2 regions of the Anaerobacillus alkaliphilus genome follow, and region 2 is predicted to be linked to the other one. Evidence: predicted binding sites of a transcription regulator. Region 2 holds the regulator's gene; the other holds the start of a gene.
What was found. Region 2 encodes Rex, which represses fermentation and respiration genes when NADH is low (regulators of the CRP and FNR family bind a similar motif). Its sites were predicted from a motif close to TTGTGAAATATTTCACAA; they were not measured.
Positions count from the first base shown of each region.

Region 1: the regulator Rex is predicted to act here: its motif matches at 7,922-7,939, upstream of DS745_RS10585 (cytochrome c3 family protein).

Region 1 is NZ_QOUX01000034.1:25,943-42,025, reverse strand. It holds gene ccmA (heme ABC exporter ATP-binding protein CcmA) at 1-676, opposite strand, end outside; gene DS745_RS10620 (hypothetical protein) at 691-1,086, opposite strand; gene ccmI (c-type cytochrome biogenesis protein CcmI) at 1,087-1,446, opposite strand; gene DS745_RS10610 (cytochrome c-type biogenesis protein) at 1,460-1,954, opposite strand; gene DS745_RS10605 (heme lyase CcmF/NrfE family subunit) at 1,955-3,934, opposite strand; gene DS745_RS10600 (cytochrome c maturation protein CcmE) at 3,962-4,411, opposite strand; gene DS745_RS10595 (hypothetical protein) at 4,431-5,423, opposite strand; gene DS745_RS10590 (ammonia-forming cytochrome c nitrite reductase subunit c552) at 5,729-7,174, opposite strand; gene DS745_RS10585 (cytochrome c3 family protein) at 7,199-7,702, opposite strand; gene DS745_RS10580 (ammonia-forming cytochrome c nitrite reductase subunit c552) at 8,173-9,672, opposite strand; gene DS745_RS10575 (cytochrome c3 family protein) at 9,672-10,187, opposite strand; gene opp4C (oligopeptide ABC transporter permease) at 10,599-11,519, opposite strand; gene DS745_RS10565 (ABC transporter permease) at 11,533-12,480, opposite strand; gene DS745_RS10560 (peptide-binding protein) at 12,586-14,226, opposite strand; gene DS745_RS10555 (ABC transporter ATP-binding protein) at 14,264-15,262, opposite strand; gene DS745_RS10550 (ABC transporter ATP-binding protein) at 15,262-16,083, opposite strand, start outside.
Region 2 is NZ_QOUX01000033.1:8,252-24,334, reverse strand. It holds gene groL (chaperonin GroEL) at 1-454, opposite strand, end outside; gene groES (co-chaperone GroES) at 560-844, opposite strand; gene DS745_RS10315 (CPBP family intramembrane glutamic endopeptidase) at 1,276-1,989, shown strand; gene DS745_RS10310 (YdiK family protein) at 1,990-2,181, shown strand; gene thiH (2-iminoacetate synthase ThiH) at 2,216-3,322, opposite strand; gene DS745_RS10300 (thiazole synthase) at 3,436-4,209, opposite strand; TPP riboswitch at 4,333-4,444, opposite strand; gene DS745_RS10295 (MDR family MFS transporter) at 4,528-5,949, opposite strand; gene DS745_RS10290 (redox-sensing transcriptional repressor Rex) at 7,409-8,044, opposite strand; gene moaC (cyclic pyranopterin monophosphate synthase MoaC) at 8,217-8,711, opposite strand; gene DS745_RS10280 (ABC-F family ATP-binding cassette domain-containing protein) at 8,932-10,860, shown strand; gene DS745_RS10275 (hypothetical protein) at 10,913-13,030, opposite strand; gene tsaD (tRNA (adenosine(37)-N6)-threonylcarbamoyltransferase complex transferase subunit TsaD) at 13,398-14,411, opposite strand; gene rimI (ribosomal protein S18-alanine N-acetyltransferase) at 14,411-14,860, opposite strand; gene tsaB (tRNA (adenosine(37)-N6)-threonylcarbamoyltransferase complex dimerization subunit type 1 TsaB) at 14,865-15,575, opposite strand; gene tsaE (tRNA (adenosine(37)-N6)-threonylcarbamoyltransferase complex ATPase subunit type 1 TsaE) at 15,572-16,030, opposite strand; gene thiL (thiamine-phosphate kinase) at 16,032-16,083, opposite strand, start outside.

The DNA of each region.
Region 1 (16,083 bases), on a different contig from region 2:
ATCTCGCTGTAACCAGCGCCAGGTTGTTCTTAACATTATCTAGATCCTCAACTATTTTTCCATTCCTAAATATTATCACTCGATCACAGGTTTGAACCGCTTGTTGAAAATCGTGAGTGACCATAATGACAGTTGAACCATTTGCTTTCATCTTTAAAATAACTTCATTTAATAATTTAATCGCTTCTTGATCTAACCCTGTATGAGGTTCATCAAAAAGCAAAATTTCCGGGTCATGAATAATCGCTCTGGCAATGGCAATTCGTTGCAACATTCCCCGGGAAAAGGAGCGAACCGGATCGTGTATAAAGAAACCAAGCCCCACTTCATTGACTAACTCTTTTGCCTTCTCCTCTATGTTCGAAACACCATAAAGCTTACCAAAGAACTTCAGGTTTTCTAACGGCGTTAAGTGATCATATAAAAAGCTATTATGCGCAAGAAAGCCGATCCTTTTTTTCATTTCATAAGAGTCTTTCTTGAAATTCAACCCGTCTATATAGACATCCCCGCTAGTTGCTTTCATAAGACCAGCAATAATCTTCAATATAGTGCTCTTCCCTGCTCCATTTGGCCCTAAGATTGCTACTGACTCACCTTTTTTAATTGTTAGATTAACTCCTCTTAGGATCACCTTGTCACCGATTGTTTTTATGAGTCCTTTTGTTTCGATCATTAGGGACCTCTCCTTTATTCCATGAACCTTTGTAATTCCATCTTTACCTTTACAAGATGTTCCCGGTAAAGTGTTTCTTTTCTTTCATAACTATCATCAGAAAGTTCTCCAGCTTTATACAACTCTTCTAACTCAAGTAGCTTATTCATAATTACTTTTTGCTTCACTACAAGCTCTTGAAACACTTTTTCGTCGGAATTTCCTTCTAGCCTTTCTTCTGCTTTATTGTGTTTGATTTGAAAATAGATAAACCAGCCAACCCCTGCAAGGACAATTAGTAGTAATATTGCTGTTACTAAATGTGGATCAAAGCTCCTTAATGGCGAAGAATACCACATTCGTAAATGACCGGGGTTATGAAAAGATGGAGCCGATCTTGAAATAGCTGAAGCTACTAGTAGTTCAACCATTTACTTTCCCTCTCTTTCTTTTCTAAGCTTAGCTAATTCTTCTTCAATTTCAGCTTCAATTTCCTTAACAAGACTACTATCACTCGTTGTTTTCTTTGATTTTTGTTTCTGTTCTTCTAACAACTCTGCGGCAATTCGCTCATACTGAGCTTTGAGTTTTTGATAATCTTCATCTGAGAGCTTTTTCATATGATAATCCATTTCAAGCTCGTTCAATGTTGCATAAATGCTTTTTATCGAAATCTCATCCGTGTCATCTGTAATCTCTACTGGTAGTTGAGCGTCTTTTTCCCTTAATAAAGGCGTAACAACTAGATAAAGACAGAATGCTACGATTAGTACACTTACGATAATCCCCATAATCATTCACATCCTAGAAGTACTTTTTGCGTTCCTCATCAATCATAGATTTAACTATCTCATCTTCTAATTCTTCTTCCTCTGAACGAGCTTCAAAAGAAGTCTCTTCTTCTTTGTAGCCAGCAACCCACTTACGGATGATAAAAACAATCCCTATCCCGGCTACTCCAAGAGCAACAAATGGCAAAACCCAAGCTGTCAAACTAAATCCTTTTTTTTCAGGTGCCGTTAAGATTTCTTCTCCGTACATAGAAAGGTAATAATCTTTAATTTGATCTTTTGTTAAACCATCATCCATCATTTCTTTGATTTCAGATTTAAAAGAATCATTTAGACCACAACCTTGCATATTACATTCAAAATGGTCTTGCCCACAGCCGCACATACACATAAATTGGGATGCTACTTCTTTAAATTCAGCTGATTTATAGTCGTATTGATCCCCGGCATAAGCGGGGATCACTGTCATTAACAACAGGAGTGTTAAAATTACCATAACTTTTTTCACTTACGACACCTTCCTTTGCGGTCCTGTGTAACGCGGTGTAATATTTCCATATTTACCAGGCCAAATTGCAAAGATAGAGCCAATAACAAGAATATAACTACCTATCCATACCCAGCGAACGAGTGGATTTACTTTGACAACAAACGTTGCTCGCTCATCTCGCTCCCAAGCACTTAACACAACATACAGATCTTCACGTAATGAACCTAACACCGCTACTTCTGTGGAAGGCTCTTCCCAACTACCGTAGAATATTCTTTCGGGTTGAATGTAACCCATATCCTTTCCTGCTTTTGAAACATGAATGTTGGCAAAAACGATATCATTAATTCCTTCAGTACGTTGGGCGAGATACTCGTAAGTCAATACATAGTCTTCAATCTCAATTGTTTCCCCCTTAGGTACTGTTTTCATCGTCTCACTATCAAAGTTTGAACCAACTATACCAATTGCCATTAGAGCAATTCCAAAGTGAACAATATAACCTCCGTAGCGACGGCGGTTTTTAACCATTAACCAATATAAAGCTACTGGTATCGCTTCTTTGGTTACTTTTCTTCTTGCTTTCACGCCACGATAAAATTCAACGATATGAGTCAAAATCATAAATGAGATAACTCCGTAAGCAATGATTGGGTAAGCCGCTCTCATTCCTAGGCCTGCTAACAAGCCAATAATAACTAAACTAATGATTGCAGGTAGCAAAAAGTTATCACGTAAGTTCTTAACAGTAGAACGTTGCCAAGCAATTAAAGGACATACCGCCATCACGAATATTAATGCCAATAAAATTGGTGACATAACTGTATTAAAGAATGGAATTCCTACTGTAACCTTCGTTCCTCTAACAGCTTCAGAGACTAGCGGGAAGATTGTTCCCCAAAATACTGCAAACGTACCACCAACTAGAATTAAGTTATTAATTAAGAAACTACTTTCCTTAGATAATAATGACTCAAATTGGCCACTGTCTTTCTTTAATAGGTGGTACCGACTCATTAAAACATATAGCGAGAAAATCACCGCTAAAGCCATGAAAATTAAGAAATACGCTCCTAAATTAGAGTCTCCAAACGCGTGAACCGATGTCAATACTCCACTACGAACCAAGAATGTTCCAAATAGAGTTAATGCATATGATAGGATAATTAATGAGATATTCCATATCTTAAGCATGTTTTTTCGTTCCTGGATCATCACTGAGTGAAGGTATGCAGTTACGGTTAACCAAGGCATAAACGAAGCGTTTTCTACTGGGTCCCAAGCCCAATAGCCTCCCCAGCCTAGCTCCTTATAAGCCCAATAACCTCCGATGACATTTCCAAGGGTTAGAAATACCCAAGCAATAATTGTCCAACGACGTGTCATCCGGAGCCAGAATGCATCAACACTTTTAATGATCAAAGCTGCAATTGCAAACGCAAAAGGAACCGCTAACCCCACATATCCAAGGTACAAGGTTACCGGATGCAACAACATTCCAGGATCCTGTAGCATTGGATTTAAGCCGCGTCCCTCTAGAGGAACCTGTTCTAAAAGCACAAAAGGTTTTGCGACAAATCCAAGGATAATATAGAAGAATATCGTGTTTCCAAGCATAATTGATGCAACATATGGTGTAAGAGGATTGTTTTTCATTTTTTTTGAATATGCAACCATCGCTGTGTACATTGTCAAAAAGAAAGTCCATAGCAATAATGAACCTGCATTCCCCGCCCATAGTGCTGCTAATTTATAAGCTAGCGGTAAATCTGTACTCGTATAAAGTGCTACGTACTCGAACTGTAACTGACTCGTTCCTAACGCCGTGAAAAGAACTAACATTGAAATTGAGGCCAAGATAAATACTCCTAAAGTGGCTGCCTTTCCACTGTCTACAAGTCTTTGATCCTGCTTATAAATTCCAAGTATAAATATAACTAAGGCATACACTGATAAAGCTAAGGCTAGATAGATTGATATATTTCCGATCAAATGCATGATGCGCCACCTTCTTTGGGTTCAGTTTCAGTTAGATGTTTTATCATCAAGTAATTCCTTGTGGAATTCAGGATCATAGTTATTCGGATCTTCCCCTTCATACTTCGAAGGACATTTTGTTTTTACACGTTCTGCTTGAAAAGGCTCTCCAGGAACGATATAACCTTCTAAAATAGTAATAACACCTTCGGAGAAGTTATCTGGTCTTACTCCATGATGATAGACAGAAAGAATGTTGCCATCATTATCAACGATGTCAAAACGTAGTTCAATTTCATCAGCACGCCAATCAATTGAACTCTCCACTAAAAATCCTTCTGTTGTTACATAACGTCCTTCATACTTTTCAGCATTTGCCAACACCTGATGGATTGGAAGCTCCGTTCCACTAGCTCCTGGAGTGGCCGCTATTAATAGAATTAAGATAGATAATATAACCGTACTTCCCCCTAATATCACTTTCGTATTCTTTTTCATCTAGCTTCCCCCTTCTACCCTAACCTAGTTTTGCACGCTTTTCTTTATATGTGTTCTCATCTATTTGACCATCCGCTAACAATTTTCGAATTTTTTTCAATTCTTCTTCTTTGTTTACAATTTTCTTAGGAGCTTGTATCTTTTCTTTAGCGTTGTCGTTCGGTTGTTTGTTTTTACGAACGATCATAAATACAAAACCACCTACAAAAACTATAGCTAAGCTAAGTAAGATAATGTTCTCTGCATTGAAAAAGCCACTATCCTGTTTTAATTCTGGTTGTTTAAAGCTTGCATGCGTTTCATCATTAGGAGCACTAAAATCATTCAACGCGTCCATCGTGGTTACAATATCTTCTTTTGTATAAGATACATGTAAGTCATATACTTCACCTACGGTAATCTCGGTATATTCATACATAAAGAACTCTAAACCAAACGTCATTGAACCTAAGTCAGCTTCTTTATCGATCTGAAAGTTCCGAGCTTTATAAGGAGCGTAAACTGCAATATTCAAGTTATTGATCGGTGTTTCGGCAACATATTCAAAGGCAAAGCTTCTGTCAACAACACCCTCAATTGGAGCACTGAAATACTCTAATACAAAGTAATAATTCTCATTTGGACCAATCTCATTTTGGGGAGTCCAAGATATATAACCTTCTTGAACATTGACCGTATAGTTTTCTTCAATTGGTGCTGAGTCTTCCGGACCCTGAAATTGTGCAATAAAACTTGGTTGAAAATTCGGGAGGTGTGTCGGAACACTTACTTTAATTTCTCCGGAATAAGGTGTTTCGGAATGATTGGTAAAGGTTCCGTGATACCCAACTAAAAGCGAGGGAATGTTATAATCCCAGTTCTCTGGATTAATAAATTCTGGCATAATTTTAATATTTAACTCTGTTAAGACTATTGCTTCTTTGTCTGACAAGGCTTCATTGGCTGGTAGTATTGTTAGCTGTAATAAGAGGATCGTTACTAACAATACAAAGCCCCTAACTATCTTTTTCATATATGTTTCTCCCCTTTAAAATCTATCTCTTTTGTTTTCTTTCCTACTTAAACTTTAATATCTTCAGGGGTTGATAACTGTGAGAAAAATCACAGTTCAGCGTGACATAAGTGTGAATGATTTATGTGATAATGTGGAATTCACTACACATTGTTTTAGATTTGGAAATTTATTTACAGCGAAAAACCCTATTGCAGACAGTCTTTTTATAGAGTTGTTTGAAAATTCGTTTCACTAAGGTGTTTTTTAATCACACATTTAACCACAAATACGCCGTACAAAATATGTACGGCGTCTTCACATTTTTATTTTTGAGCTGGGAACCAGTCATTTATAGCATGGGTATGCTTCAGGAATGTATCCGTCTCATTCACAATGTTTTCCATGGTTATTTTAATTTGTCTTTTCAAATCATTAATATCTTCTCCCAATTTTACTAGTTCCTCAGTTGCGACTACAATTGCTGCTTGAGATTCTATAGAAGAAATCCTAAATGCATCTATGGAAGCATCTGGGTTATGAAAACCATATGAGTTTTCGGCTGCGATAATATCCCAGAACCATTGAGCTTTACGAATATGCTCTTGAGCTTCTTTAATTCTATCTTTCGAAACTCCTGCGATTATCATTCGATTAATATAATAGTGAGCTATTGTATTTAATTCTTGTGCCTCCAATAAGGCTTCTTTGTGTCGTTCTTGAATATCTTCAACACGGTCTTTTAGATATGTTGCAGATTTATCACCATGGCAACTACGACATGATTCTTCTATTGTCTTTAGAGGTGATCCCCAGCGGTGCGACGATATTTTCTTTTTACCATCAACTCTTTGGAATGGCATATGGCAATCTGAACAAGTAACACCTGCATTACCATGAGTACCATAACTAGATAATTCAAATTCTGGATGCTGCGCTTTTAAAGAAGGCGTACCGGAAATTTTATGGATCCAATCATAGTTAAAGTCTTCCTCTTTAGCAATTGTTTCATAGTATTCGTACATATCTTCTACTCTTAGTCCTTTATCCCAAGGAAATGTAACCTCTTTCGTTTCAGTCTTAAAGTAGTATTCAACATGACATTGGCCACATACGTAGGATCGCATTTCATTATGAGTGGCTTGTGTTAAGTCTACTCCTTTTCTCTCCATTGCCCTTGTAAAAGATGGTCGGGTTATTCTCAAATCCATGGTAACAGGATCGTGGCAGTCTGAGCAGCCGATTGATAAGTGACCCCACTCACCTAGTTCCTCACTTTCACCACCTTGCCCAAGCTCTTTCACCCTGGGAATAATCTCATTTTGAAAGTTAGCAGCCCAATAACCCTCACCAAATTCAGCTTCGCTTAATAAAAGGGGTACAACAGTTGCTTTACATGTTAAACATGAACCAGTAGTTTTTTCATTAACACGTTTAATATTAATTTGGTCCTCTAAGGCATACGTGTGACCTCTTGTTAAGTTGTACTCAATCGAAAATCCATATCCGCTCCATAAAGCTGGTTGATATGGCTCCAGTGACGGGTCACTTTTTGAAATGACATCTTTTTCATTCTCCATATTTTTCATATAACTTTCCCAATGTAAAGGAAATTTATCTTTGAAGGCAGTGTTTGAAAACTCATTAGGGTCAAGTCCTGTATCCATTGCTTGGCTTTCTTCTGCCCTAGAACTATTGCAGGCTACTAGTACCAACATTAGTAGCAAAAACAAAACTGTTAGTATGATATTTTTTGTATTTTTACTCCCCATATTTCCCCATCCCCTCTGTTAAGATTATTTGTTAAAGTGAAAGTTGCCAGGCTCAAACCACTCTTTTGGTCTAAAGTCACCTTTGTTATGAGGAACTTGGCGGTGACAACTAATACAACCATCTTTCATATCATGTGAGACATTTTCTAGTCCTGGTTCGTGACAGCTAATACAGTTTTTCTCGATCACTTCTCTGGACTTTTCAGTAGCATGAATAACATCAGGAAGTGAGCTCGCACCAAGCGTTGTCTTATAGCCATGACTTACGGCATTAATCCCCTTAAACGTATATTTTGCTAGCTTACTATCTGTAGGTGCATGACAATCATTACAGTTAAGGGCTGCGTGGTTAGAGTTTTCAAAATGTGTAATAGTCTGCTCATAGACATGACAACTTGCACAGAATTCTGGCGTATCGGTAGCATTTATTGCTCCTTCAGTAACTGCCAAAAATACAATTCCTATAAATACTCCGATTAATGTGAAAAGAAATACTTTACTTTTCATTTTCTTCAATAACTCTTTCATAATCTCCCTCCTTTTTTATTGAAACTAAACTTATTTTGAAACTTGTCTCAATAACTATATAAGTCTAGTCATTACTAGCTACCAAACATAATTTGTTGATACTAAAACAAGTTAAAACATTATTCACATTTTTACACAAAATTATTTATTTCGTACTCTAAGGGTACTTTCTTACATTAAATGTAACTGTGACATAAGTCACCAGAGTAAGTGAACAAAGTGTGAACTTTATCACACTAGTTTTGCATTAACTCGTAATAATTTCTTAAACTCATTTCAACTCATTATTTAAGACGTCACTATTTATGGACTTTCTTTGGCATGGCATCAATAATCGTTCTTACAAGAATTTCAAACTTTACAAACCGTGGTAACATTCACGAAAAATTGTGGACATTATGTGAAACTAGTAACAGACTAAAATAAAAAACTCTCTCCAAAGGGCTTACCTTTGAAAAGAGTTTTTCATTTTAGTCACCACGGTGGTTCGGGAACCACTCGTTAATTGCTTGTTTATGTTTTTCGTGATTAACTGTTTCATTTATAACATTTTGTTTAGTAATTTCAATTTGTTGCTTTAACTCTTCAATATTTTCTCCAGCCTTCATTAACTCAATTGTCGCTAGTTCAATTGCTCTTGAAGAAGCAGTAATAGATCTTCTGAATGAGTCCATTGCTCCTTGTGGATTATGGAAGCCTTTTGAGTTTTCAGCTGCAATGATATCCCAGAACCATTGTCCTTCACGAAGTAAATACTGTGCTTCTTTAATCTTCGCCGGGTCAAGCTCGCGAGTCATCATTCTATTTACATAGTAAGTTGCCTGAACACTAATTTCTTGTGCTTCTAATAGAGCAGATTTATGAGTTGTTTGAATATCCTTTACTCTGTCTTTTAAATAAGCTTGTGACTTATCAGCGTGACAAGTACGACAAGATTCTTCTACTGTTTTTAAAGGAGAGCCCCAACGGTGAGAAGAGATTTTTTTCTTGCCGTCAACTCTTTGGTAAGGCATATGGCAATCTGAACACGATACAGTTTGGTGAGGCCCATAACTCCATAATTCATATTCAGGATGTTGTGCTTTTAAGATTGGTTGGTTTGTTAAACGAGAGACATACTCTCCTTGGAATTGTCCTTCTACTTCCCAGATCTCTTCATAATGATCCCACATATTATCCATTCTAACACCTTGTGTCCAAGGGAATGTAGTGTGACGATCATTTGCTGGATCAAAATAGTATTCTACGTGACATTGTGCACAAACTAATGAACGCATATCATGTTGAGTAATTGTATCTAATGTGAACCCTAATTGTTTTTTCATAACTTCTGGGTCCATATTTTCTAAAGAAAGTGTCAACTGTGGCATTGAGATACGTAAATCCATAGTTACAGGATCATGACATGTAGAACATCCAACAGACGCGTGACCGTAGTTGCCAAGTTCGCCACCTTTATCTGCTTCTGTCATTTTATCAATCCAAGGCATTGCTTCTTCATGATAGTTTAATTTAAACGCATTGTCATATCCGAACTCTTCAATCATTTGCGGGAATAATGTTGTTTTACAAGACATACAAGCTGAAATTGCATTTGGGTTCATAGTAATACGTCTTACTTCCATTTGATCTTCAAAAGCATACGTATGACCACGAGTTAGATTATACTCCACTGCGAAACCAAAGCCGTTCCAAAGGATTGGTAAGTATGGCTCAATTGATGGATCATTTTTCGGTTTAACCTCTTTTTCATCAACCATGTTCTTCATAAAACTTTCCCAATGTAGTGGGAATTTATCTTTAAATGCGTAACTGTTCCATTCCTTAGGATCAAGTCCAGTATTCATTGGCTCTTTCTCTTTTGCCTGTGAACTAGCACAACCTACTAATGCAAGCATTAACAATAATGACATTAACACTAAGAGTATTGGCTTTTTATTTATGCTCCCCATTTTTTTCATTCCTTTCATTATTTTCTACCTGCTGGCATAAAGTAAAAATCTTTTGGTTCATACCATTCGGCCGGTCTAAAATCACCCTTAGAGTGCGGCACTTGGCGATGACAGTCAACACAACTGTCTTTTACATCATGTTGTACATTTTGTAAGCTAGGTTCATGGCAACTAATACAGTTCTTATTAATAATCTCTTTTGAGTTTTCAGTTGCATGAAGAACATCTGGAATTTTACTTGCTCCAAGAGTATTCATATACATATGACCCATACCTGCTTTTGCCTTTTCAACGAATTTAATTGCGGCATTATCATGTGGTAGGTGGCAATCGTTACAAGTTAATGCTGCATGGTTTGAATTAGCAAATGTTTCATACACAGTACCCATGACGTGACAGCTAGAGCAAAATTCACCAGTGTCAGTTGCCTTTAAAGTCCCTGCCGTTCCTGCAAATAAAACAATCCCTGCAAACACACCGATAAGCGTAAATAACAAGATCTTCTTATCGAGCCTTTTAAGCTTTTCCCCCATCGGTATCTCTCCTTTCTTATTTACATGGTTTTATTGATTAAGCAATGAACAGTACTTGCTTAAAGTTAAAAATAATTCTGTGTTCCTTGTGTGCAATAACTTACGAGAGTGACTTATCTCACTTCCTGTCTCTATCATACTTTTTTACACTTTCCCACAATGTGATATATATCACTTTTCCTGTTACAGAAGTGTGAACTATTACCGTGAGGTAAATACAAAAAAGCAAGTAAAACCTTATTAAAACAAGGTTTTACCTGCTTTTTCATTTAAGCAACCCGTGAACTAATTGTGAAAAGCACAGTAATGTTTAGTGCCTTTATGTCAAAATATTTCTATGTAGTGTGTGAAAATGTGTAATTTATTTTGTAAAAAAAGAGAGTAACCACATTGTGATTACCCTCAATACATTTATTTTTCAGTTACACGCGGATCTAATGCATCACGTAACCCATCCCCAACAAAGTTAAATGATAATACGGTAAATAGTATCATTAAACCTGGGAAAGTTGGATACCACCATGCAGTTCTAAAGATTGTAACACTTTGAGAATACGTAAGCATGTTACCCCATGTTGATGTAGGTGGTTGAACACCTAACCCTAGGAAACTTAGAGCAGACTCTGCTAAGATAAATCCACCAACAGCAAGCGTCGCAGCAACAATAACTGGTCCCATCGCACTTGGTAAGATTTGACCAAAGATAATTCTTGTATTTGACATACCAATTGTACGAGCAGCTAGTACGAACTCACGTTTCTTCAACGTTAGGAACTCACCACGTACTAAACGAGCCGTTCCTGTCCAACTCAGTAGTGCAAACACAATAATTAATTTATCTAGACTAGGCTCTAATACTGCTACTAATGTAATCAGTAAGAAGATATTAGGGAAAGAAATAATAATATCAACTAAACGCATTAAGAATGCATCAACTAATCCACCAAAGTAACCAGCAACTGCCCCAACTGTAGTACCAATTGTTACAGCACCAATCATCGCTACGAAACCAACGAATAATGATACTCGACCACCGAATAAAAGACGGCTAAAGATATCTCTTCCCAAGTGGTCTGTCCCTAATAAGAACTCAGCACTTGGTGCTGCTAAACGATTTCTTAGGTTTTGAAAATCAGGGTCATGTGGTGCAATCCAAGGCGCAAGTAATGCACTAATTACGATAATAGCGAGCATTACTAAACCAACAACTGCTAATTTATTTTGTAAAAACTTCGCAATGATAATAGATAATAATGAGCGTCTTTCTCCTAACGATTGTACATCGCTAAATTTTGCTTTGTTATTCGGAAGATTTACTTCTGGTTTTGCCAACGTTCGCCACCTCCTAATATTCGATTCTTGGATCTAGAACAGCGTATAAAATATCAGCAATAAGGTTACCTAAAACTGTCAGAATAGCACCAAACATTGTGATTGCCATAATAACAGGATAGTCTCTTTCAAATGTCGCATCAATAAAAAGTTTACCAATACCAGGCCAGCTAAATAATGACTCAACAATTACAGACCCACCGATAAATGTTGGTAACATTAAACCGAAGATCGTAATGATTGGAATAAGTCCATTTCTTAATCCATGCTTGTAAATAACTTTACTTTCACGGAAGCCTTTTGCTCTTGCTGTACGAATATAATCTTGGTTAATAACCTCTAACATACTTGAACGAGTATAGCGTGTTAATCCAGCCATATCTGCTGTTGCTAATACGATCGCAGGTAAGATTAAATGGTGAAGTCTATCTAGCAAACTAAATTCTGCACCTAGAGTAGAAACTCCTCCAACTGGTGTCCAGCCTAACTGAACAGAGAACAACATAATTAGCATTAACCCCAACCAGAAGTTAGGCGTAGCTAGTCCTAAAAACGACGTAATTGTCACACCATAGTCTAACTTTGAATACTGTTTGGTAGCTGAAAGTACCCCAAATGGTATCGCAATAATTACTGCTAATATAGTTGAGAATAACATTAATATAAGTGTGTTTGGTAATCGATCTAAAATCATGTCTTTAACAGGTTGTTTCTTTGTAAAAGAAGTACCAAAATCTCCTTTTACAACGTTCCCCATCCAATTAAGATATTGGATGTGTGGAGGGTCATTTAGGCCTAATTTCTCCATTTGTCTTTCACGATCTTCCACTGAAATATCTGGGTCTAAATTCATAACCGCAGGTTTTCCAGGTGCCGCATACATAATTGCAAAGGAGATAATTGATATCCCAAAAAGAATCGGAATCATCATAATTAATCGGCGAATAATATAAGTCGTCATCTTTAAACTCCTTTACTAATGAGTATTTTTATATAAGAAGAGGGGAATTACTTCCCCTACTACTTATACTTTTTTGCGATTGTTAATAGCAGTATTGAATACCTACTATTGATTTAACCACCATTCGTTAACTTTGTACATGTCAATACGTGGGTGATGTGTAAATCCTTGTACTTGTTTTGATAAAGCGACGAATTGTTGTGGATAGAACAGGTACGTGTATGGTTGCTCTTCAGCTAAGATTTCCCAAGCTTCAGCAAGTAATGCTGCACGTTCTGTTTGGTCAATAATTTTTGTATTTAAGTCAGCAATTTCGTCAACTCTGTCGTTTCTGTAGGCACTTCTGTTTAAACCATTTTCAATCTCTTTAGAATGCCAGATTGCACTTGGATCTGGATCAAGAGCTAAGCCCCAAGCCATAACAACTGCATCAAAATCAAAGTTTGGTGCGTTAATCTTATCTAAAAATGCACCCCACTCCATTTGTTCTGCTTTTACTTCAATTCCAACTTGTGCAAGGTATTGTTGAGCGATAATTCCGATGTCACGGCGTACAACGTTACCACTGTTTGAAAGGATTGTGAAAGAAAATCTTTCGCCATCTTTTTGAAGGATGCCATCTGATCCTGGCTCCCAACCAGCTTCAGCTAATAGTTGCTTAGCTTTCTCCGGATCATAATCAAACTTAGCTACATTATCATTGTATGCCCAGCTTAATGGAGATACTGGTGCGTGTGCTACTGTAGCATTACCTTCCATGATTGTTTCAGCAATTTCTTGACGGTCAATTGCATGCGTTAATGCTTGTCTTACTTTTTTATCTTCAAATAAAGGACGAGCTAAATTCCAACCAATATAGTCATATCGTAAAGCTAATGTTGAGTGAAGGTTTACATGGTCATAGTATTCAACTGTTGCAAGCTCAGTTGTAGGAACGATCATGTGATGGATATCTCCAGTTTCAAGTAATAATACTAGCGCATTTGAATCACTTGCGAAACGGAACGTTACATTATCAAGGTACGGACGACCTTCAAAGTACTCTTCGTTTGCTTCTAATACAAGGTTTTGACCAGTAGTCCAGCTAACAAATTTAAAAGGACCTGCACCAATTGGCTTGTCAATATTAAACTCACGATATTCCTCTAAATCAGCAACTGGAACATGCTCTAATAAATGTTTTGGTAAGATACCGTAACCAGTTAATGTGCCAAAACGAGCATCAGCTTCATTTAAAGTAAATTTAACTGTATACGTATCAATAGCTTCTACTTTTTCTAAAGCAGTGAAGCTACCAGCACGTGGTCCAGTATAGTCTTCATGTTTAAAAATGCTGTACGTAAATGCTACGTCTTCAGCAGTAACCTCAACACCATCATGGAATAAAACACCTTCGTGCATGTGGAATGTCCACTCTAATCCATCTTCAGAGATTTCAGCTAGATCTTTAGCAACTACAGGTATAACTTCTAAGTTTTCATTCGTACCTGTTAAACCAACAAAAACTAAGTCAGTGATATCTCCACTTGCAGTATCTGTTGAGTATAATTCGTTAAAAATTACTGGCTCACCTGATGTACCAAGTATTAGGTTTCCACCAAATTGTGGCTCACCTGTTGGTTGATCAGCAGTGTTTTCATTTGTTTCTGTTTGTGGTGCAGCATTATTCCCACCACATGCTACTAAGAATAGTGAAACCATTAATAGTAGGCTTAACATTGTAAAATATGACTTATTTTTAAGCAATTGTGTTACCTCCTAGAATTTTTCTACATTTATATCATTAGTTGTATAAATGACATGCTACAAAATGTCCAGGCTCAAGTTCTTTCAGAACCGGAACAGCTTCTTTACAGTGATCCATCGCTTGCGGGCAACGTGTATGGAATACACACCCCTTAGGTGGATTTGAAGGACTCGGAACATCACCTTTTAAGATAATTCTTTCACGCTTCACTTCACTTGGATGTGACTTCGGAATCGCAGATAAAAGTGCTTGTGTATAAGGATGAAGCGGATTGCTGTATAATGTTTTCTTATCAGTTACTTCCATCATTCTTCCTAAATACATAACACCGATACGATCTGAGATATGCTTAACTACAGCAAGGTCATGGGCAATAAATAGGTATGTTAACCCAAATTCTTTTTGTAAATCATCCATAATGTTTAGAACTTGTGACTGAATTGATACGTCTAATGCAGATACTGGCTCATCTCCAATAATTAATTTTGGATTAAGCGTAAGTGCACGAGCAATACCAATTCTTTGACGCTGTCCACCTGAGAACTCATGTGGGTAGCGATCTCTTAATGTTGGATTTAAACCAACTCGATCTAAAAGATGCTCAACTCTCTCTTTACGTTCAGCCTTTGAATAAAGATTGTGAACACGGAAAGGCTCTTCAAGAATAGTCCCAACTGTTTTTCTAGGGTTTAGTGAAGAATACGGATCTTGGAATACCATTTGTATATCTTTACGATATGGCTTTAATTCCTTTTCTTTTAGCTTAGATAAATCTTGGCCTTCGAAAAGTATCTCTCCCTCTGTAGGTTCATACAAACGAATAATTGTTCTACCCGTTGTTGATTTACCACAGCCAGACTCACCTACTAATCCGAAAGTTTCACCTTTTTTAATAAAGAAACTTACATCGTCGACAGCTTTTACATTTCCAACAGTTTTTTGAAGAATTCCCGCTTTAATTGGAAAATATTTTTTCAATCCATTTACTTCAAGTAAAATATCACTCTTGTCTGTATGATTTTTTAAGGTAGACATTATTTATTACCTCCTTCCTCATGCAAGAAACAACGAGACTTACGCCCTGGCTCAATTTCTTTCAAATCTGGTTGTTGCTCTATACAGATATCCATAACATGCGGACAACGTGTTGCGAAACGACATCCTTTTGGAAAATTGTCTGGAGAAGGAACATTTCCTCCGATTGAAGATAAACGTTCTTGCTCTTCATCAATTTTAGGAACTGAACTTAACAGGCCTTTTGTATATGGATGTAGTGGATTGTCAAACATCTCAACAATTCCTGACTCTTCGACTACTTGTCCTGCGTACATTACAATTACACGATCAGCTAATTCAGCTACTACCCCTAAGTCATGCGTAATTAGAATAATTGAAGAATTAAACTTCTCTGAAAGCTCTTTCATTAATTCTAAGATTTGTGCCTGAACAGTTACATCTAATGCTGTTGTTGGTTCATCAGCAATTAGTAATTTCGGATCACAACTCATCGCCATCGCAATCATGACACGTTGTCTCATCCCACCAGATAAACGATGTGGATAATCATCAAGGATTTCTTCAGCACGAGCAAAACCAACGATCTTTAACAATTCAACGGCTTTTAGTCTAGCTTCTTTTTTACTTAACTTTTTATGGTAAATAAGAACTTCTGTAATCTGTTCCCCAATTGTTAATACTGGGTTTAGTGAAGACATTGGCTCTTGGAAGATCATTGCTATTTCATTACCGCGGACTTTGAACATTTCATTTTCACTTAATGAAAGTAAATTCGTTCCGTCAAAATTGATTTCACCAGCTACTGTTTTTCCACCTGGTTTTGGCACAAGACCCATAAT
Region 2 (16,083 bases):
CAGCAGAAATTGCAGCAACTTGTGCAATTGAAGCTTTGCTCTCGATTGGTTTAGAGATTGCTTGAAGCTCTTGTACTGCACGAGCCGTAGCTTTCTCGATACCTTTACGAAGAACCATTGGGTTTGCTCCACTAGTTACGTTCTTTAATCCTTCACGGATCATTGCTTGCGCTAATACAGTCGCAGTAGTTGTACCGTCACCAGCAATATCATTCGTTTTGCTTGCAACTTCAGCAACTAATTTTGCTCCCATGTTTTCAAAAGCATCTTCTAATTCGATTTCTTTTGCAATTGTTACACCATCATTTGTAATAAGTGGTGAACCATATTTCTTTTCTAATACAACATTACGCCCCTTAGGTCCTAATGTAACTTTTACAGCATTCGCTAAAGCGTCTACACCACGTAGCATCGAGCGACGTGCGTCTTCGCTAAATTTAATTTCTTTTGCCATTTTCTACTCTACCTCCTAGTTTTCTATGTAGTAGGAACTCACCCTACCTATGTTTAAAAACTAATCTTGAATAGCTATTATGTTTTTTAAAAAATAATCGTTTGATTAGCCTAAGATCGCTAATACGTCGTTTTCACGAAGGATTAAGTATTCTTTACCATCAAGCTTAACTTCAGTGCCTGCGTACTTAGAGAAGATTACTTTATCTCCTTCTTTTACTTCTAACGCAACTCGCTCGCCGCTCTCAAGAACACGTCCTGAACCTACAGCAACAACACGACCCTCTTGTGGCTTTTCTTTCGCTGTATCAGGAAGTACAATCCCGCTAGCAGTTTTTTCTTCAGTTTCTACTTGTTCGATCACAATGCGATCACCTAATGGTCTTAACAAGGAAAACAACCTCCCTCATCGAAATGATTTTTATTATTAGCACTCATTTGCTTTGAGTGCTAACACAATTCTTATAATAATCATTTCAATTCTATTTTGCAAGTATTTTTAGTATTTTTTTTAGAAAAACTTGGGTTTATTATCAAAAAGAATTTCGACTAAAAGTACCACGAAAAACCTACATTTTTCGTACAAGTTTACTCATCCATTTAGAAAATAAACTAGTTTTGTTTATACTATTATAGTTATAGTACTAGAAAAATTATCCTTCATTACTTTTGACTTATTGTAGTATATTTATACAGAGCGAATTTAATATTTGTAAGGGGTTCAAAACCATAGTGAATAGATTTCTATGCTACAATGTACTATGTAGAATGTAGTTCATGTATTTAACTTTCTAAATTCTTCAGTTTAAAGGAGTTTTTGTTTTGACAAAAAGATATTGGTTAGTGCTTCTAACTTACATTTTAATGCAGATATCAGCTTTTATTGGAGTACCAATATTAATGATACTGGGCTTTGAGAGAGAACAAATTCCTGGGGTATGGACGTTATTTAGTTTTTCTGTAGGATTTATCATTATTTTACTGTTATTAAGACAAGATATGAGTAACCGACATTTGAGTACAGAACGTAGTTCGAAGAGTGACGCCATCGTTTGGTCAATCGCCGGTATCTTTATGGCGTTTATGGCACAATACATAGCGGTTCTTATTGAAATGTCGGTGTTCGGGATTGAACCTGGCTCGGAAAATACAGAAATGATTGTTGAGTTAGCCAAGGCAACACCAGCCCTTATCTTAGTAGTTGCTGTGATTGGACCAATCTTAGAAGAAATTATTTTTAGGATGATTATCTTCGGTAGTCTATACAAACGTTTTAACTTCTGGATTGCTGCCATTATAAGTTCTGTTATTTTCGCTGCTGTTCATATGGACTTTGAGCACCTTCTCGTTTATACGTTTATGGGCATCGTTTTTGCCTTTTTATATGTAAAAACAAAACGAATTATCGTGCCTATAATGGCACACGTTGCTCTAAATAGCTTCGTTATGCTCGTTCAGGTTGTTTTTGGTGAACGTTTAATGGAGTTACAAAGAAAGTTAGACGAAATGCAAGGGTTTATTGGAGGACTATTCTAGATGAAATCACCATTATTTTGGGGTATTGTGTATCTCTTTATGGCTATAAGCTTCGTTTATTTTGCAATTCAACAACGTGGTCGTACCGGTGAATGGGATTTGTTCACGATTGTGTTAATGGCCATTGCCGCTTATGACCTTCTAGTTGCAGTAAGATATTTCACTTTTAAACCAAAAGTAGAGAAAAAGTAAAGCTTGAGGATTTTTCCCTCAAGCTTTTTGCTTTTTAAACTAACAGCTCCCAATCCTTCAACACTGGTTGATATCCTTTTTCCCTAATCATTTTTTGAATTTCTACAAGGGAACGTTCATCTGAAATCTGAAATTGTGCTGTACCTGTCTCACACTGAGAGTATCCGCCTACTTCAGTTTTTGCGCCAGCTGACATTTTTGTTACACCTAAGTAGATAAGATTATCACGTAAGTATTCTGGTTCTCTTGTTGATAGTGTAATCCCTGAGCGCGGTAAAAATAAACGGAACGCCGTAATTGCTTGAACGAGATGACGATCTTCAACGATTGATTTCGGCTGATAATCACCTAAATGTGGGCGAATTCTCGGTAACGATAAACTAATTTCGGCGTCTAAATACTTTGATTGAAGGTAGTGAGCATGCATAGCTGCAAAATACGCTTCTCTACGCCACTCGTCTAACCCTAATAATGCCCCAACATTAATTTGACGAATTCCAGCTTCACAGCCACGTTCAGGAGTATCCATGCGGTAGCGATAATCACGCTTTGGTCCCTTTACATGAACTGATTTATAAATTTCTTCATTATATACTTCTTGGTAGACAGTTAGCCCATCAACACCTGCATCGGCTAATAGTTTGTATTCCTCAGTATCTAACGGATTAATTTCAATTGCCACTGATGAAAAGTATTTTTTCAATACCTTTACAGCTTCAGCTATATACGAAACTGGTGTATGTGTTTTTGACTCACCTGTTAACACTAATATATGTTTTAACCCTTGATCCGCTAGTGCCTTTGCTTCAATTTCAATTTGTTCAAGTGATAGCTTCTTACGTTCAAATTGGTTTGTAACACTAAAACTACAATACGTACAAACGTTGACACAGTGGTCAGCAATATAAATAGGGTTGAATAGTAAAATTGTTCTTCCAAAATGTTGGACTGTTAGCTCATGCGCTTTTTGGGCCATTTCCTCAAGTAGATTTTCCGCTGCTGGAGAGAGCAAAACTAATAAGTCTTCTGTATTCATTCTTTGTTTTTGTAGGACTCGCTTAACATCTGTTTCTGTAATACCTTGAAATATATCGTCAAAAGGTAGTTCCTTTAACTTTTCATATTCGTAGTAAAAACTCATGGGAAAACCCCCTTCTTTAATTGTCAATTTTGAATTCTGAATTGTGAATTGATGCTTGTAATGCTTCGTAGTTCTGCAAACAACATTCATAATTCAAAATTCCTAATTCATAATTAGATCTGTAAAAATCCTGTCAATGGTGATGATGCTCTCGCGTGTTTGGCAACTCCACCAACTCCTGATAGATATGCTTGGCGTCCTGCTTCTACCGCTGATTTAAACGCTTGCCCCATAACCACTGGATCTCCAGCTGTAGCAATTGCGGTATTGACTAAGACAGCATCTGCTCCCATCTCCATTGCTTCACACGCTTGTGATGGTTTACCAATACCTGCATCAACGATTACTGGTTTTTCACATTCTTCAATTAAAATTTGGATTAGTTCTTTCGTTTTTAAGCCACGGTTTGTACCGATTGGTGCTCCAAGTGGCATTACAGCTGCAGCGCCAACTTCTTCAAGTTTTTTAGCTACCATTAAATCTGGGCTCATGTAAGGAAGGACTATAAAGCCCTCACTAGCTAGAATTTCAGTTGCTTTAATTGTTTCATAGTTATCTGGTAGTAAGTACTTTTGGTCAGAAATAACCTCAATTTTTATCCAATTTCCCATACCTGCTGCGCGTGCCAGTCTTGCAATACGGACTGCTTCCTCAGCTGTTCTTGCTCCAGATGTATTAGGTAGTAAAATCATCTCTTTTGGGATATATTTCATGATATTTTCTTGGTTCGTATTAAAATCAACACGACGCATAGCGACTGTAATTACTTGAGATTGTGAAGAGTTAATTACGTCTGGGATTAGGGCGTCATCATTAAATTTTCCAGTACCGATTAATAAACGACTATTAAGTTCTACTCCACCGATAGTTAATAAATCTTTTGCCATTGTTTCTTCTCCTCCTAATTTTACATATCAACAGTTCTGTCTGGAATGTGCGGTGTACAACAGGGAAAACAAAACAAAAAAGCCCCACCATACAGATGCGGCCTTAAAGACATGTAAAGATAACAATTAACAAGACAGTCTTCCCTCCGCTGGCATGATCCAGATCAGGTTACACGGTCTGTGACGGAATAGTCCTCTTCTCAGCCTAGTCCTCTAGGCTCCCGTAGCTGTAATACATATTCTTTGTATTAATCATAACACAGTTTAATAAATTTTCTATACTGAATTGCTTCATTAGTGAAGCTTTTTTTACTCACATTACGCAGTCATTGTTTTTTTACTTTCTTCATTTTTGCTAGCTTTTCCTAACATCCAACCCAAAGGTATGGTCAATAAGGCTATCATGCCTAAAAGAAAAAACCCTTCTCGTATTGCTTGTAAACTAGCTTCCTGCATCGTATCTACAGTAGCAAACACCTGAACTCTACGAACCTCATAATAAATGGAGATAAAGACAATTCCTAAGGCAGAACTCATCTGTCGCAAAACATTGTTCATTGCTGATCCCCGAGAAATAAACCTATCCGGAATGGAATTCATTCCAGCCGTCGTTGCTGGCATCGTTGAGAAACCTTGCCCAATACCTCGTAGCGCCATTAAAACAAAGATCGTTATGAGCGATGTTTCCATGGTCGTAAATCCTAGAGCTAATGTAAAGACTGCCATAATGACAAGACCGCTAGTTACAACGAATAACGGACCATGGCGATCTAGTAACCTTCCACCAATGGTCATAAAAATCCCGGTGAAAAGAGCTGAAGGTAGAAAAACCAGCCCAGTTATCACGGGGCCTAACCCATACACATGCTGGATCAATAATGGAATTAGGAAAATTGCTCCAAATAACCCTAATGAAGTAGAAATGCCTATCCAAACACTATATGTGAATGCCTTATTTTCAAAAATTGATAAATCTAACAAAGGTTGATCATGTCGATTTTCAATTTTCACAAACAGTAGTAAGGAGATCATACCTAGAGTAAATAAAACCAGATTAAGAGGTTGAACTAGATGTTCTAACGCCGATACTCTCCCTAAACCATACAATATCGCTCCCACACCAATTGTGACCGTTAGAAACCCCCACTTATCAAACGAAATTCCACTAACTTTATTTGTGTTCTTAAGATACATGGCACCGATGATAATTCCTAGTATGCCAATTGGTACATTGAATAGGAAGAGCCACTGCCAACTTCCTGCTTCAATAATAAGTCCTCCGACCGTAGGACCAATCGTTGGAGCCATCATTGCAGCAATTCCCCAAATTCCAGTTGCAAGACCTCGCTCATTTCTTGGGAACACTTCGAATATAAGTGCCATTGATAAAGGCATCATAATTCCTCCTGCAATCCCTTGAATACCACGGAAAAAGATAAGCGAGCTTAAATCCCATGAAAAAGATCCTAAAATCGAACCGATCATAAAAATGACTAAGCCAGCAAGATAAAGCTTTTTCTTTCCATATTTATCGCCTAAATAACCAGTTAGCGGCACGGTAATTCCCATCGTTACCATAAAAACAGTAATTACCCAGCCAGTAGAAACAGCATCAGCATCAAAGACATCCATTAAATAGGGAATCGCTGGGTTTAACATACTGTTGTTTAAAATAATAGTAAAAGTCCCTAACAAAACCGCTATGACAACTAGCCACTTTTCAGGGAGTAATTTGCTCATAAAAAATACCTCGTTTCCCGAAATAATTTCTATTACTACTATATCACGTTCAATTAGTGAATAGAATGAAAAACACTTCCAATTTTCTTGCAGATGGTAATTGAAAATGGTGTAGAGACTCCTACTGTAACCTTTTCCTTCACTCTCCGCTCGGTTCGGGCACGTTAGGGCTTCTTGCGTTACCTTTTCTTTCACTCTCTGCTCGGTTTGGGCACGATAGCACTTCTTGCGTTACCTTTTCTTTCACTCTCTGCTCGGTTTGGGCACGATAGCACTTCTTGCGTTTCCTTTTCTTTCACTCCCCACTCCGTTTGGGCACGATAGCACCTCTTGCGTTTCCTTTTCTTTCACTCCCCGCTCGGTTTGGGCACGATAGCGCCTCTTACGTTACCTTTTCTTTCACTCTCCAATCGGTTTGGGCACGTTAGCGCCTCTTACGTTACCTTTTCTTTCACTCTCCACTTCGTTTGGGCACGTTAGCGCCTCTTACGTTACCTTTTCTTTCACTCTCCACTTCGTTTGGGCACGTTAGCGCTTCTTGCGTTTCCTTTTCTTTCACTCTCCACTTCGTTTGGGCACGTTAGCGCTTCTTGCGTTTCCTTTTCTTTCACTCTCCGCTCGGTTTGGGCACGATAGCACCTCTTGCGTTTCCTTTTCCTTCACTCCCCACTCCGTTTGGGCACGTTAGCACCTCTTGCGTTTCCTTTTCTTTCACTCCCCACTCCGTTTGGGCACGTTAGCACCTCTTGCGTTTCCTTTTCTCTCACTCTCCGCTCAGTTCGGGCACGTTAGCACCTCTTGCGTTTCCTTTTCTTTGACTCCCCACTCAGTTTGGGCACGTTAGCACTTCTTACGGTTCCTTTTCTCTCACCCTCCGCTCGGTTTGGGCACGTTAGCGCTTCTTGCATTACCTTTTCTTTCACTCTCCGCTCGGTTCGGGCACGATCGAGCCTCTTGCGTTACCTTTTCTTTGACTCTCCACTTCGTTTGGGCACGATAGTACCTCTTGCGTTACCTTTTCTTTGACTCTCCACTTCGTTTGGGCACGTTAGCGCTTCTTGCGTTACCTTTTCTTTCACTCTCCGCTCGGTTTGGGCACGATAGCACCTCTTGCGTTACCTTTTCCTTCACTCCCCACTCCGTTTGGGCACGTTAGCACCTCTTGCGTTACCTTTTCTTTCACTCCCCACTCCGTTTGGGCACGTTAGCACCTCTTGCGTTACCTTTTCTTTGACTCCCCACTCGGTTCGGGCACGTTAGCACCTCTTGCGTTACCTTTTCTTTCACTCTCCACTCGGTTCGGGCACGATAGAACACCTTGCGTTACCTTTTCTTTCACTCTCCGCTCGGTTTGGGAACGATAGAATACCTTGCGTTACCTTAACATGGTTTCCCACTTAGATTAACAAGACTAACCAGAAACAAAAAAGGCTACCACTTTAGTGATAACCTTTCAACTTTAAATTGGATAATGCTTCAAGAAGTAAATTAACGATTGAAGTTCTACCGATAAATCGATGTGATGAACTCGTACGTTTTTTGGAACCGATAAACGTGCAGGAGTAAAGTTTAAGATACCTTTAATACCGCAAGCTACCAAGCGATCTGCAACTTTTTGTGCTACAGAAGAAGGTACGGTTAGAATTGCAACTGAAACGTTTGGATCCAGGATCTTTTCCAAATCATCTAAATGATATATTGGAACGTTACCAATCTCTGTTCCTACTTTGTTAACATCAACATCAAAGGCCATATCTATTTTTGTACTATTATTTTTTGAAAAGTTATAATGCAAAAATGCTGTCCCTAAATTCCCGACACCTATTAAGGTTACATTTGTAACCTCGTCTTGGTCTAATGTTTTTCTAAAAAAAGTTAGTAGATAATTAACGTTATATCCATAACCTTTCTTACCTAAAGCTCCAAAATAAGAAAAGTCACGTCGAATTGTTGCAGAATCGACTTTTACCGCTTCACTTAATTCCGAAGACGATACTCGTTGTTTCCCAGATGCTTGTAAATTTTCTAAAAATCGATAATACAAAGGTAATCGTTTTGCAGTCGCTTGAGGAATTTTCGTTTGATCGATATTCATTTTCTGCCTCCAACCTGTACCTTTTAACTGGATAAAGGGCAAACAAAATCTAGGGTAGTAATTATACCCCCTGTTTTCTATAGCCACACCTTATTCTTGTTTATCAATTCACATATGCTACCGACAATCCCCTGGTTTCTCCCTTTAGTTGGTACAAATTTTTTTTAGTTTATTATTCTATTTCTGTTTCTCTTTTAAAATCTCCACTTTTTCCGCCTGTTTTTTCCATTAAGTATGTAGGTCCAATAACCATCCCTTTATCTACAGCTTTACACATATCATAAACTGTCAGGGCTACCGCAGAGGCTGCCGTTAGTGCTTCCATCTCTACTCCGGTACTTCCTTTAGTTTTTACTTTTACGTAAATGTTAAGTTTATAGTTATCTTCATTTGTATGCCAATCAAACGTTACATCAACACCTGTTAATGCTAGTGGATGACACATCGGTATCCAATCTGCTGTTTTCTTGGCTGCCATAACGCCTGCCACTTGTGCAACAGCTAGTACATCGCCTTTTCCTATGGAGCCTTGACGAATTTTCTCGTATATTTCTTTCCCTACTTCGACACTAGTCTTAGCTAATGCTGTTCGTATTGTCTCATTTTTTTCTGAGATATCTACCATTTTTGCGCGACCTTGTTCATTAAAATGAGTAAATTCTGACATACTAAATGTCCCCTTTCAAACCGTCACAAGTATATTGTACACCATTTTGTCAAATTTGTAATCGTTTCATTTTTTGTAACACAAATGAAATATCTAATTTTAAATTCAATTGGTATTGCTGAAAGTATTATTTGCTTGTCCATAATTAATTACGGTACACTAACGGTATATTATAATGGAATAAACGTTAGATTGCTACTTATGTTAGGATGATGAATTTATGATACTTTTACAGTGTGTCCAATTAACAAAAACATTTGGTGTGGAACCAATATTATCGAATATAAAATTAGAAGTTCATTCACAAGATCGTGTTGCGATCGTTGGTAGAAACGGTGCTGGTAAATCTACTCTTTTAAAAATTATTGCCGGAAAACTATCTTACAATTCTGGTGACATTATTATTCCTAAAGATGTAACGATAGGCTATTTAGCTCAAGATACTGGTTTAGAATCGAGTCGTTCTATCTGGGACGAGATGTTAACCGTATTTGCTCCTCTCATCCAAATGGAAAAAGAGTTGCGAAACTTGGAAGCCAAAATGTCAGATCCTGAATGTATTAGCGACGAAAAAGTATATGAAAAACTTTTAAAAGATTATGATCTACTTTCTGAGAGCTTTAAAGAAAGAGGCGGTTATAAATATGAAGCTGATATTCGCGGTATACTATCGGGTTTACACTTTTCTGATAAAGACTATAGCACCGAAGTTTCAACATTAAGTGGTGGCCAAAAAACTCGCCTAGCATTAGGTAAACTATTACTAACCCGCCCTGATCTACTTATTTTGGACGAGCCGACAAACCACCTAGACTTAGAAACTCTTGCCTGGTTAGAACAATATCTTCTTCACTATGATGGCGCTATTTTAATTGTTTCCCATGACCGTTACTTCCTTGACAAGGTTGCCAATGTTGTCTATGAAATATCCAGAACAAAAGCAACGAAATTTGTTGGTAACTACAGCCATTACTTGGATGAAAAAGCAAAGCGCTATGAAATTGAAATGAAGCAGTACGAAAAGCAACAAGATGAAATTGATAAGCTGAGAACATTTGTTGAAAAGAATATTGCCCGAGCATCTACCACGAAACGAGCACAAAGTCGTCGGAAACAACTAGAACGAATGGATGTATTAGATCGCCCTCAAGGAGATGAAAAGTCTGCTCGCTTTTCATTTGAGATTAAAAAGCAAACTGGTAATGATGTATTAAGAATTGATCAACTTTCCGGAGGCTACCCAAATAGTAAGCCTTTATTTGAAAAGCTTACCTTGGCAGTCAATCGATCAGAAAGTATTGCATTACTTGGACCAAATGGTATCGGAAAATCTACTCTATTAAAAATCATTACCGAGCAATTAAGTCCTGTAGCAGGAACAATAAAGTACGGTAGTAATGTCACAATTGGTTACTATGACCAGGAACAAGCAAAGCTGAATTCTAATAAACAGGTATTATATGAACTTTGGGATGATTATCCTCTTACACCCGAAAAAGAAATTCGAACGATCTTAGGTAACTTCCTATTTAGTGGTGACGATGTGCTCAAAAGCGTTTCTGATTTAAGTGGCGGAGAAAAAGCTCGCGTGGCACTAGCAAAATTAATGATGCAAAAAGCTAATTTTTTAATTTTGGACGAGCCAACAAACCATCTTGATCTAGACAGCAAAGAAATTCTTGAAAGTGCATTGCTAGATTATCCTGGCACAATCCTGTTTGTATCCCATGACCGTTATTTTGTAAACCGGATGGCGACACGAGTCGTGGAAATGACTTACGAAGGTCTAATCGACTACATTGGAGATTATGATTACTACCTATTGAAGAAACAAGAGAACCTTGAACGCAAGGAATTAAAAGAAAAACAAGAGGTAAAGGTTCAGCATCAAGAAGAACAACCAAATAAACAAACATTCCTTCAAGACAAAGAAGCAAAACGAAAAGAACGTCAACGTCAGAGGCGTCTAGAGGAAATTGAACAGACCATTGAAAAAATTGAACTATCAATTGCTGAAAAGGAAGAAGCTCTTTGTGACCCAGAGGTCTACCAAGATCACAATCAAGTAGCTCAACTTAACAATGAAATTGAACAACAAAAACAAGAACTAGATTCTCTCATGGAAGAGTGGAGTGAACTAGAGGAATAAGTGTGAATTTTGAATTGTGTAAGTAGTGCTTCGATGCACTACTTACACAATTTTATTCATCTAGTGCCCAATAATAGCTCGTACAAACAATGATAAACATCGATGTAGCAGCTGCTACGACACCAGAGTCATTTAGTAATAATAAAGTAACCGAAGCAACAACTCCTGTTTGAATAAGAAGCCTCTTTACCCCACTACTGACAATCCCTTTTTTCCGCCATAAATATAATGCAATCAAAAGATATGTTGTCACAAACAGTTGCGTCCAATTACTGAATCGAAAAATTTTCCAATTCATTTCGAGCTTCCTTTTAATCGTATCAACGATGTATTGAAAGTCACCTTGGAACATTCTTGTAAATGCATAGCCAATATGCGATTCCTTCCCGTTCATTTGCGTAAGTAACAGAAACAAAATAGTCACAGCTAGGAGGCATAAAAAAATCATCATAAGCTTTCGCCAATTCATATTGGGAAAATAGTTGCGATACCCGTAATAACCAAACATAATTCCAGCAGAAATGGTTGCACCTGCGTTAGCTCCTAGATTTGTTGAACTTAATAAAAAGAGTTGGCTTATGCTTAACACGATTACTAATAACCATCTTCTAAAAAGTGGCCTTTCTAATAGAAGAAGTCCTGCAATTAAATAGACACCTGCAAATTCATTACCGATCCCATAATATCTAGCGCCTATGATTGGATCATACCCTAAATAGGATCTTTGCATAAAGAAGTTTCCCATGAGCAAGTCTATTGTTATGGCTGAAAATAGAGCTATGCTCATGAAAAATATAGGTTTAGGAACAAACCTTACAACGAGGAAACCTGTAATATAGCTACAAAAGATTAGCAGTATCAGATAGACGTTTGGTTGAATGTAATACAAACTATATGGGGTGATAAGTAACCATAATGGTGAACTTATCCCGGCGATAAGCAAAATTTTTGCAATCTCTTTCCAAAAAGCAATCTGTATTTTAAACATAATAATAACACTAGTAATAATTAATAAAAGAACAAGTAAGGTAATATAGCTTGATAAGATTACATTTCGAGTTTTAAAAATTGTAAACATTAGATCAATCTTAGTTAAACCTTCTTCTAATGTTGGCCCGATAGTTGCTACTCTTTGAATTGGTTTCCCAAAAAAATTATCTTCAGCCTCTATCTCAAAAAAGTGAAGGATAGTTGGTACCATATCTAAATTGCTGACGACAAACGGTTGTCTTGTTGTAGATGACTGTAAATAAAATGTGGATGAATGACTCCAATAAAATAGTGGAGCTAACCGTTCTTTATTTTGGTAAGCATCACTATTCATCATTGGGGATAACAACATAATATTTTGTGTATAACCATTCTCAACTAGGAGCGTCAGGAATTTCTCTAAGTTTAACAATGCTGTTTCATATTGTTTCTCAAAGTAATCTGCCTCCATATTACTTTTTTGCTTATACAATCGATACAAGTCTCCCCATTCAATGACAGTAAGAGACGGTTCTGCTTTAGGTGTGGATAAAACTGTGAAGATATTATCTACATCCATCACCACTCCACCTGGAGAACCTTTACTCGGTTTCGTTCCTTCCAGTAAATAACCATGAGCAAATCCTTCTCGATCCATTATAAGCGTAGGTCCATATCTTACTTTTTCTTGGCCAATGTCGCTATTACCAATAACATAGCTGTTTACACCATGCTCTTTTAGTGTTTGCCCAAGTATGCCTACTTTTGTGCGATATGTCGTATCTTTATTTTTATCAACAAGTTTGTGAAATAAGGGATGAAATACTTTTCCTTCATCAACAGTTCTACCCGTCCATTGTTGATAAAGTTCTTCAACTAATACTCCACTATCCAATTCACCTTTCACAAACGCATTCCAGCCTTCAACACCTAGCCCTCGAGAGCCTGATGCAATACTAACAATATTATTTAAATAAGAGTATGGACCATCAGGGCGGATATTGACTGCTGACATTCCACCAGTTTTCCACAACTCATCTTCATGCCCATTCTCTATTAACCATGTAACTTCTTGAAAAGAGAAATCTGGTACTAAAATGATTGTAAGGTTTTTCGAGTACTCTTCAGCAAAAACAGGTTTTCCACATAAAATAAACAGGTACATTATAAATAGCAACAGCAAGTTTCTTTTAATGTTCATAAACACCCTCGGAATAGAAATATTCATAAATTTTCTGACATATCCACATTATCAACAACATTACCCACAACTTAAACCTTTATTTTCAAGCTTAATGAAAAGTTATTAACAATATCCACAGTTTTATCCCCAAAGTAATTATTCACACTATATATCCTTATTTCGACACCCTTTGCAGCACTTATCCACATTATCCACAATTGAGTTGTTAATAAGTACCTACGTTCCCCTTTTTCCTTTTTTATAAAACCCTTGGTAACTTTACGTTCTTCACACTTATCCTCATTTTGTTGAAAAACTGTTTATAAAGACAAATTCGACAATAAAAAAGCTGCCCTTAATTTTAAAGAACAGCCTTCGACAACTTTTATTGTTTTTCTAAATCTAACCCTGGATTACCATTTAATCGATAGTCTGAAAAATGCTTCTTTTCTAGCTTTATGAAAGCCGCAGCACCTATCATAGCAGCATTATCTGTGCATAACTTTAGTGGTGGGATAATTATCTCTATCGCCGATTTATCAAATTCAGCTGTTAGCTTTTCTCTTAATCCTTTATTTGCGGCGACTCCACCAGCGACTAGGAACTGTTTCACATTATATTCTTTAGCCGCTCGTTTCGACTTTTCCACAAGGACCTCAATGACGCTTTCCTGGAAGCTTGCAGCTAAATCTTCATTTGAAATTTCAACGCCTTTTTGATTTGCATTATGTAAGGTGTTAATAACTGCTGATTTTAATCCACTGAAAGAAAAATCATATGACTCCGGCTCTAACCAAGCTCTTGGAAGATCAATTGAAGGCGTTCCAATTGCTGCTAGCCGATCAATATGAGGTCCACCTGGATAAGGGAGTTTTAACGTTCTCGCTACTTTATCATAAGCCTCTCCTACCGCATCATCTCTCGTCTCACCGATTACCTCAAAGCTACCATGATCTTTCATATAGACGAGTTCTGTATGCCCCCCTGAAACAACCAAGGTCATTAAAGGAAATTTAAGCTCCGTTATCAACTGGTTGGCATAAATATGTCCAGCTATATGATGAACACCGATTAAAGGTAGGTCATGAGCAAATGCAAGTGCTTTTGCTGCATTTACGCCAATTAATAGAGCTCCTACGAGCCCAGGACCTTCTGTTACCGCTATTGCTGACAGGTCAGGATAATCAATCTCTGCCTCTTTCATTGCTTCCTCAATAATAACCGTGATCTGTTCAACATGATGGCGAGAAGCAATTTCCGGAACGACTCCACCAAATCGTTTATGACTCTCGATTTGGGAGGCAACAACATTTGATAAGATCTCATTTCCATTTTTAATAACAGCTGCTGCAGTTTCATCACAGCTTGTTTCTATTGCTAAAATATATTTATTTTCCATTATAAGACCACCCACATGACAAGAGCATCCTCTTGATTATCTGTATAATATTGTTTTCTAATACCTCCTGGCTTGAAGCCAAGTTTACTATAAAGTCGTTGGGCAACATGGTTTGATACTCGAACTTCCAAAGTCATCTTCGTACCACCTAATGTTCGAGCTAATTCAATCGCATGAACCAACAACTGTTCTCCTAGCTTAAAGCCACGAAAATTAGGATGAATAGCAATGTTAGTAATATGAGCTTCATCGACAATGATCCACACTCCACAATAACCAATAATTTCACCTTCATTCTCGATAACTAGATAATGGGCAAATTGATTATGAAGAATTTCATTTAGAAACGCTGTACGACTCCATGGCGTAGCAAAAGACTTTTCTTCAACTACTAACACATCATCAATATCTTCTTTCACCATATAACGAATTTTATAAGTAGCTTCCATAAAGTTATCCTTGCTCGGCCTTAGTTTTTTGACTAGCTAACCAGTTTGTCTCTGCTTCTGCTAAGCGAATATAATTAGGGGTAAATGTATGTATATCCTCTTTAGATTCCATATTTAAAGCTAACCTTGCTAGTTCTGCAGGTCTTGGGTTATGATCACTTACTAATCCGAATGTTGCTTTGCCCCCTAGTTTCTCGATAATTAATTGTCTATGCAGAGAGACATCATTCCCTAAGAAAAGAATATTCTCAAAGTCATTATTTAGTTGTGTAAGCCAATCTTCAAGTAACAGAATTTGATCTTCCCTAAGGTTCTGTATCTGACCATTTTTATTCCCGTAGAGTCCTGTATACACTTGACCTCTTCTGGCATCAAAGATAGGCGAGATAACCCCATGAAAATAACGTCCATTTTGAGCTAAAGCCTCTAAACTTGAAATTCCGATAAGAGGAATTCCTAATGTCCAAGCTAGAGTTTTTGCAGTCGTAACTCCAATTCTTACTCCTGTATAAGAGCCCGGTCCATGAGCTACAACGATCTTGTGTAATTCTTTCGGATGGACTCCTGCATCCTTCATCAACTTTTCCACAGCAGGCATTAATCGAATTGAATGATTTTCTTTCAGGTTGGTAATCACTTCACCTAATACCTTATCTTCATCTAGTAGGGCAACACCCATGACAAATGTAGATGTATCTATAGCAAGTACCTTCATTTTGTTTGTAACTCCTTACATAATAAGATATACCGTTCTCCTAGTGGTTTTAAAACTATTTCTCTTCGATCATCACCCGCATGGTAAATCTCAATGTCAAGGCGTTCTTTCGGTAATTGCTCTTTAATCAAACTAGCCCATTCTACCACGGTTACGCCTTCACCATAAAAGTATTCATCAAAGCCTAAGTCTTCATCTGCTTCACAGACTCGGTACACATCCATATGATATAGTGGCATTCTTCCTTGGTACTCTTTAATGATCGTAAAAGTAGGGCTATTAACATTTCTTTTTACACCTAGACCTTTGGCTAAGCCCTTTGTAAAATGTGTTTTACCTGCTCCTAAATCCCCTTCTAACGTGATCACCGAGCCGGCTTCTAGGAATTGTCCTAGTCTCTCCGCCAACTCCATGGTTTGCTCAGGAGACGATGTATGTACTTTCAAGTTATCCATTTTATTCACCTTTATCAAAATGATTAAAGCCCTTTTTAAGTAGCTTTTCTTTA